2 regions of the Corynebacterium suranareeae genome follow, and region 2 is predicted to be linked to the other one. Evidence: riboswitches for the same ligand, from Rfam matches in the RefSeq annotation. Region 2 holds a riboswitch; the other holds the start of a gene.
The links. Region 2 has a riboswitch for cyclic di-AMP ahead of N24_RS11375 (C40 family peptidase). Riboswitches for the same ligand answer to the same signal wherever they lie in the genome.
Positions count from the first base shown of each region.

Region 1 (3,406 bases), 1.4 Mb from region 2:
AACCCGAGTTCTTTTTTCAACCGAGACACAACGCGCACACCCACGCCACTGGACTTCAGGGTGGGGGCGGGAACGAGGCTGAGGGCGTCGATAAGCAATCTCATATGCCGCACAACCTCCAGCCCGGCTGCAAGGCCGGCGTCATCCGACCCCGGTACCGCAGACGGCGTGACTTCCTTGACCTGGGCAGGCAGCTGCTCCCGGCCCTCAATAATGTGGCGCACCATCGCAGGAAGCCGCACCGTCTGCTCATCGACGCGGGCCAGCAACCCAGCAGCAAGCAATTGCGGAACCGGCCGCGTCGGATCGGCATTCGGCCCCGCATCGCGCGTCAGACCGAAGCCACCCGACGCCGCCAGCGTGTCTAAAAGTTTCCGGTGCCTCTCAGAAAGCTTTTCGACGCTTTCCCTCACCTCCTTTTCACTTTGCCCACGATCACCCACCTCGGGAAGCAAACGCCAAAAAGCAGGTAACGCAGCCATCGTTTCCTGAGCAATCATCACCTGCTCATCACCGAAAAGTAGCGCGTAATTTTTCAACGTAATTATTGCTGCATCAATTTGGGCTTCTGAAGGTGCATCGTCTTTTAACGTCGCGCGCAAATACTCCACCACTTCGGGGGCAGAAACCGGGTGGAGCTCACCACCGATATTCGCAGCAGCCTCCAACACCGCAAGTTCTAGCGCATTGAGCTTCAATACGGCACGCACAGCCGACGCTCTTAACTGCAAACGCGCAGCCAGAGAGCCCAAATTAGGCGGAAGAGGAAGGACAGCATCAGGTCGATTTCTTAGGATTACGGATAACTGATCATCACTTTGAGTATCCAGCCAACCCTTAAGGGTGGGGACGGGGGAGTCTTTTTTCATGATGTTGTTAAGTTTAAGCCCTGTTGAGGTGACTTTTGTTCTAAGAGTTTGAAAGAATGTAAGACATGGCAAACGTAGAGAAGAAGCACTTCGTTGATCCGGCATGGCCGGAGCACGACCCAGCTGACGGACATGTAGTTACTGAACTTATCTCCAAGGTCGCAGGCGCATCCAGCCCATGGGGCGATGATATGGAATTCCCAGTCCCTGCAGAAGAGACCGGATACGTTCATCCTTACACCCGGATCAACCGCTAAGGAAGATCCTAAAAAAGAGGCAGCACCCTTTTGGGCACTGCCTCTTTTTGTCGCTGTTTTAAGGGGTCGAAGGCTCCAGAATGACTCTTTGTGCAAAGCGGAACTGTTTGGGCGCTTGAGGGCGATTTTAGAGGGGCTACGTTTTGAGGCCACAGCGGCAGATGTGATTCCTGAAAGCTTCCAGGGCAAGGATTCACCACAAACAGGCCGCGCGCTATGTAAATCGGTCAAAAACTTGCATTGAACCCTTTCTATTTGATGAATCCCCACCACAAATTGAAAAAATCCTTTAGTTTGTGGTGAATATTTGCATGCACCAAAAAAGGGGAGAGAACCTTTTAGGTTCTCTCCCCTTTAAAAAGGAAGCATTTAGCCAACGAAGGAGTTGTAGTAAGCCTCAACTTCTGCTGGAACAGTGATGCCGTACTGAGCAAGAGCTCCGGTTACGGTGCCATAGGTGGACTTGATGGTGTTGAGATCGGTGGAGCCAACTGCAACGTTGTTATCTGCAGGAGCCTTGTATTCGGCCACAGGAGCAGATGTGGACTCTGGGGTGGAGGTGGTGGCAGAAACGTTGCGCTGGGTTGGTGCTGAGTTCAGACCGAGGGATGCAGAGCAAGCAGGCCACGCGCCCCAACCCTGGCCAGCCAAGGTGCGCTCTGCAACAGCGATCTGCTGCTCACGGGTTGCCTGGTATGCGTATGGGGCGAATTCCTGTCCACCGTATGCAGCCCAAGTGCTAGCGGAGAACTGCAGTCCACCGTGGTAGCCGTTACCGGTGTTGATAGCCCAGTTGCCACCGGACTCACACTGCGCCAGACGGTCCCAGTCGGAATCAGGTGCAGCTGATGCGGTTGGAGCCATGATGGTTGCAGCAGCACCGAAAGCGATGGTGGATGCAGCAAGCTTGGTAAACGCAGAGCTAGTCTTAGCGGAGTGACGTCCCATGAAAAGTTTCCTCTCATCTGTCGCCGTCGAGGTTAGCTGTCGGGTTAGAGCGGAGGAGTTGCTCTGCCGGTGGATGTCCGGCTTCACCCCAAGGAGTTGGCCTCCGTGCCCTTCTTTGTGAAAAGATGGCGGGTGGTTTCCCCGTCCCTGTCTGCAATATGTCCCGCATAAATGCGGGAGTTTGTGGTTTAAAGTTCTAATGCACCTAGGTTTTAGTTCAGCCTCCGACCCCAGACAGGGTTTGGCGATGAGCCGGATTATGGATGAACCGTTGCGGTGCCTGGGGTACACGGTATCCGGAAGGTCACGATTGTGTCACGTTATTTACGGAATCTATATCAATTCCAGTAGGTGAATACCCTGAATCTGCAGGTCACACCAACCGAATTGGCGGGTGTGAAATATGTTACATTTCGGAATATTTCGGCATTTGATGTAACTCTTCGCGAAGTTTTGGACGCGATGCCTGCGGTGTATAATAGTTTCTTCTGGTTAAAAACCGCTGATCAATTTGAATCAGTAAATGAAATACGAACGAAAGTGGTGAGGACAAGTGCCTGTCGGAACAGTGAAGTGGTACGACGCGGAGCGTGGTTTCGGCTTTGTCTCCAATCCAGGTGGGGAAGATTGCTTCGTCGGTAAGCAAGTTCTACCCAAGGGAGTTACCGAATTGCATAAGGGACAGCGGATCGATTTTGATTTCGCTGCAGGCCGTAAGGGCCCTCAAGCACTTCGTGTAAAGATTCTTGAAACTCCACGCAGGCGTCCACAACACAAATACAAGCCAGAAGAGCTCAACGGAATGATCTCTGACCTCATCACGCTCCTTGAAAGCAGTGTGCAACCAGGCCTTGCCAATGGGCAATACCCGGAACACAAGGCTGGAGCACAGGTGGCAGAAATCCTTCGCGTTGTTGCTAAAGAGCTAGATTCTTAAAACATTTAAGGAGAGGATCCATATTCGGATCCTCTCCTTAAATGCTTATATGAAGTTACTGGCTGTCTGCTTCTGCCATTGTAGATAGCGACCAGGTGACCGTATAAGGGCTTTCCTCACCATTTTCATCCTGACCGATCATCACGGCAGAAACCTCGACCACAACAAGACGTGGGCGCTCGCCACCTTCCTCAGTTGGATCTACCGACCCAGGAACGGTGGCTTCTGTTGTTTCATAGCTGGTGTGATAAAATTCGTCGTTGGCTGCAGGATCATCGTAGATGGTGAGCAAGTACCAATCGTGGTCATGGATTGCTTCCGGAATAACAAGGTGTAGTTCTTCATCCGCACCGACCTCAAGCGTTGGTACTTCTTGTTCCTCACACTCCACGCCA
Region 1 is NZ_AP017369.1:1,012,844-1,016,249, forward strand. It holds gene N24_RS04820 (helicase-associated domain-containing protein) at 1-869, opposite strand, end outside; gene N24_RS04825 (hypothetical protein) at 935-1,126, shown strand; gene rpf1 (resuscitation-promoting factor Rpf1) at 1,496-2,074, opposite strand; cyclic di-AMP (ydaO/yuaA leader) riboswitch at 2,080-2,215, opposite strand; gene N24_RS04835 (cold-shock protein) at 2,628-3,011, shown strand; gene N24_RS04840 (DUF2771 domain-containing protein) at 3,067-3,406, opposite strand, start outside.
Region 1: another riboswitch for cyclic di-AMP. It lies ahead of rpf1 (resuscitation-promoting factor Rpf1); the one in region 2 lies ahead of N24_RS11375 (C40 family peptidase).

Region 2 (3,406 bases):
CTCGCCCCAGGAAGCATCGACCAGCCAACCTCATGACCATGCGTGGAAGCAATAATCTTACTTGCGCCAGCTTGTCTAGCCTTAGCTGTCATCAGTGCCAACGGAGCAGCAGCACCGAACCACACATTATCGATGTCTCGTTCCCGAATAATCTCTGCCATTGCATAAGCAGTAGTTGGTGTGGGGAGCATGACCGACCTAGGCCACCTCAGTACCTCATAGTCCAAGGTTGCATCATAAGCATGGGCTTCTTCAGCATTTTGAGTAGAAGCAAAAACAACCATCGAAGCTGGATCTTGCGTAGCGATAAAATCCCGGAGGTAACTTTGAATACCCCCTACGCGGGGCGGAAAATCATTGGTCACAACGAGAGTTCTTCGGGGTGCTGACACAAAAATTCTCCTGACAAGCGTGTTTTAGTACCGGCGGGCTCCATAAAAAGGTGCTGAATCAACAGATACCACCTGAACGGGAATTCCGTAGTCTGAAGCATGAACTATCTTACCGTCGCCGATATACAACCCCACGTGGGTTGCTCCCGGGTAATAACCAATGACATCACCCGGCTGTAGCTCATCACGACTAACTGGAGTTCCACCTGCCATCTGAGCTTGCGACGTGCGTGGCAAAGTCTTACCCATCTGCTGATAAGCCCAATAAATTAAGCCCGAGCAATCAAACTCATTGGGTCCGATAGCGCCCCAGCCATAGGGGCTACCCAACTTAGACAGAGCAGCTTCCACGGCCCCTGAAGTCTTAGAAGAAATGCCCAAAAGCTCCGTGAGATCAACCTCCAAGGGACCATTCTTGGCTGTCCACAGCTCCCGCTCCTCCGCCGTCAAGGCATCGACACGATCCCGAATTTCCGTTTTGCGGGCGTCTAATTGCTCCCTTTCAGCTTCCAGTTCAGCCTGCCGAACTTTTAGCTGACCCAATTGAAATTCTGCCTCCGCCTTGGTGCGGTTAGCTTGATACACCGCATCAGCAGACTTCTTGGTTTCTGCATTAAGGGATTCCACCACATCACTGGTGGACTTAGTCAATGTTGAAAGATAGCTCATTCGATCAATGACATTTTGCGGATCTTCCGCCGATACCGCAATACTTAGAGGATCTGTTACGGTGCCACGATATTTAGCTTGTGCAATGCGGTTGATCTCAGACCGATATGCTTCTACATTCTGCGAAGCGGTCTCAGCAGCAGCACGGAACTCTCCAGCGCGTTCCTGAACCTCCGCAATTGTTGCTTCCCGAGCTTCAATATCAATCTCAAGCTGCTTAACCGCTTCATTCTGCGCAGAGGTTTCCTGGGAAACAAGGTCAATATCTTTGATCAGCTGATCAACTTCCTCAGCGCCAGCAGAATGTGGAAAAACCAACAAGGATCCAACCAGCAGGCTTGATGCCATGATGCTGCCCCAACGGCGACCAAACATCTTCCAAATCCCCTATCAACCTCACTCAAACAACTTCACTACTGTAGCCCGATAACAAGTGCGTTACCCAGGAAGAAAGAAAGCAAGCCACTCTCTACTTCTTAGGTGAGAGTGGCTTGCTTGATATCTGAACTCTTTGCAGCTTAGAAACGAACTGCAGAGTGGAATGGCATGTAATCCAAGGAATGCTCAGACAGCGGAGTGCTGCTGTTGAGGGCGTGGATCACAGTTCCATGGCCAGAGTAGATTCCCACGTGGGTCGCGCCAGAGTAAAACGCAACGATATCGCCAGCCTGAAGGTCAGAGTAAGCAACTGGGGTACCCTGTGCAGCTTGTGCCTGAGAGGTACGTGGGATGGACTTTCCAACCTGGCTGTATGCCCAGGAGGTCAGGCCGGAGCAGTCGAAAGCGTTAGGGCCAGCAGCACCCCAACCGTATGGTGCACCAATCTTGGTACGAGCTGCATCTACAATTGCCTGACCCGCGCTTGCAGGGGCTGCCTGAGCTTCTGCTGCAGGAGCATCAATAACGGCGGCGTAAGCAGTTGGTGCGGCCTGGCTGCTGAGGGAAGGAATCCACTGATCGATTCCTGGGATGTTGTTCAGACCTGGGGTGGTCTCGATGCCAGCGACGTCGATGCTGAATCCAGTATTAGGAACAACAACTTCAGCAGCCTGTGCTGGGGTGGCAATAGCTGCGGTAGCTCCAAGCGCAACTGCTGATGCTGCTACTGCATTACGAGTTGCGTTTGAATTGTTGCGACGGTGCTTACCCACTGATGAAACTCCAAATCTTCCTGTTTGCTGACCGAGTTAGCTGTCGGGTTCGGAGCGGAAGGCTCCTATCCCCACTCCTTCTCTTTTTCAAAAGAACCCTCGTGGGAAACTCACCCCAGGAACACATTTGGTTCCCCGGCTCGCTACATTGTTCAGATGGATGGATCTAAACTATGCTTGCGATTAAGCGTCTATTTGTTTCTGTAATGCGGGATGATGTTTTCAATCCGTCCCGCAAGGTCTCAACTAGGTTACGAAATTGCAACAAGCCTTGTCTAGCCCGCCTACAACAATCGAGCGTTATTAAACTGTTATCGACGGTTGATTTGACCGAGATCAAAAAAGCGAACTCATGCCCCTACCCCTAAGGGTAAACCATTAAAGCCCTAAAAAGTGCCAATACGCTTGCGTTTCAGCAAGCTCACAGCGAATCAAACGATTTCTCTCGCAGCAAAAAACCGACCGCCCAAACGCGACAATCCCACTATGTGACATTATTCACAAGTGGCGTCTTATGCTCTGGGATTTGAACATATGACAACAAAACTCAGAGAACAAACCCTGCCATTTTTGAAACCGTGCACAAGTTGGAGTCACCGTTTGAGCAACGAGGCTAGGATGCTCGTATTTAAAGGGACCCACCTTCCAGTGTGTTGTCATCAACTAGCAACGCCACAAGGACTCCTGAAAGCCGCTTCGAGCCCCGATGAATAAGTATGCTCCCCCCTGCGCCTCCACGGCATCCGCCAGGCACTAGATAGACCTATTAGTGCTTCTAATTGGATGTTGGCTGAGATTTCAAATGACTACGTTAGATCTCATAGGGAACCAAATTCCGACAAGGAATTGGCATAGAAAAACTCCCTGTTGCTAAAACCAAAGGTTTTAGCAACAGGGAGTTTTTGTAAGGAATGCTAGAAACTAGTTCTTGCCTTCATTCCTGTCACGCTCGATGTTTGCCTCGTTGAGTGCGCGGAGAGTCTCTGCTTCCTCAAGGTGGTTAGCGTGCTCGATTTCCTTCGCCTTAGCCACAATATCTTCTGGGTCTGGGCCGAAGAATCCACCACGGGTTTCCACTGCGGAGTAACCAAGCTGGTTCATCTGCTTAGGAACAGCGGCGCCAGCGTATGGCAATGGAATTGGGTGTCCATGATCATCTACAGGGCCAAGCGGCTGGTGAACTTCAATGAATGC
Region 2 is NZ_AP017369.1:2,458,696-2,462,101, forward strand. It holds gene pimB (GDP-mannose-dependent monoacylated alpha-(1-6)-phosphatidylinositol monomannoside mannosyltransferase) at 1-392, opposite strand, end outside; gene N24_RS11370 (C40 family peptidase) at 417-1,436, opposite strand; gene N24_RS11375 (C40 family peptidase) at 1,580-2,212, opposite strand; cyclic di-AMP (ydaO/yuaA leader) riboswitch at 2,224-2,378, opposite strand; gene qcrB (cytochrome bc1 complex cytochrome b subunit) at 3,134-3,406, opposite strand, start outside.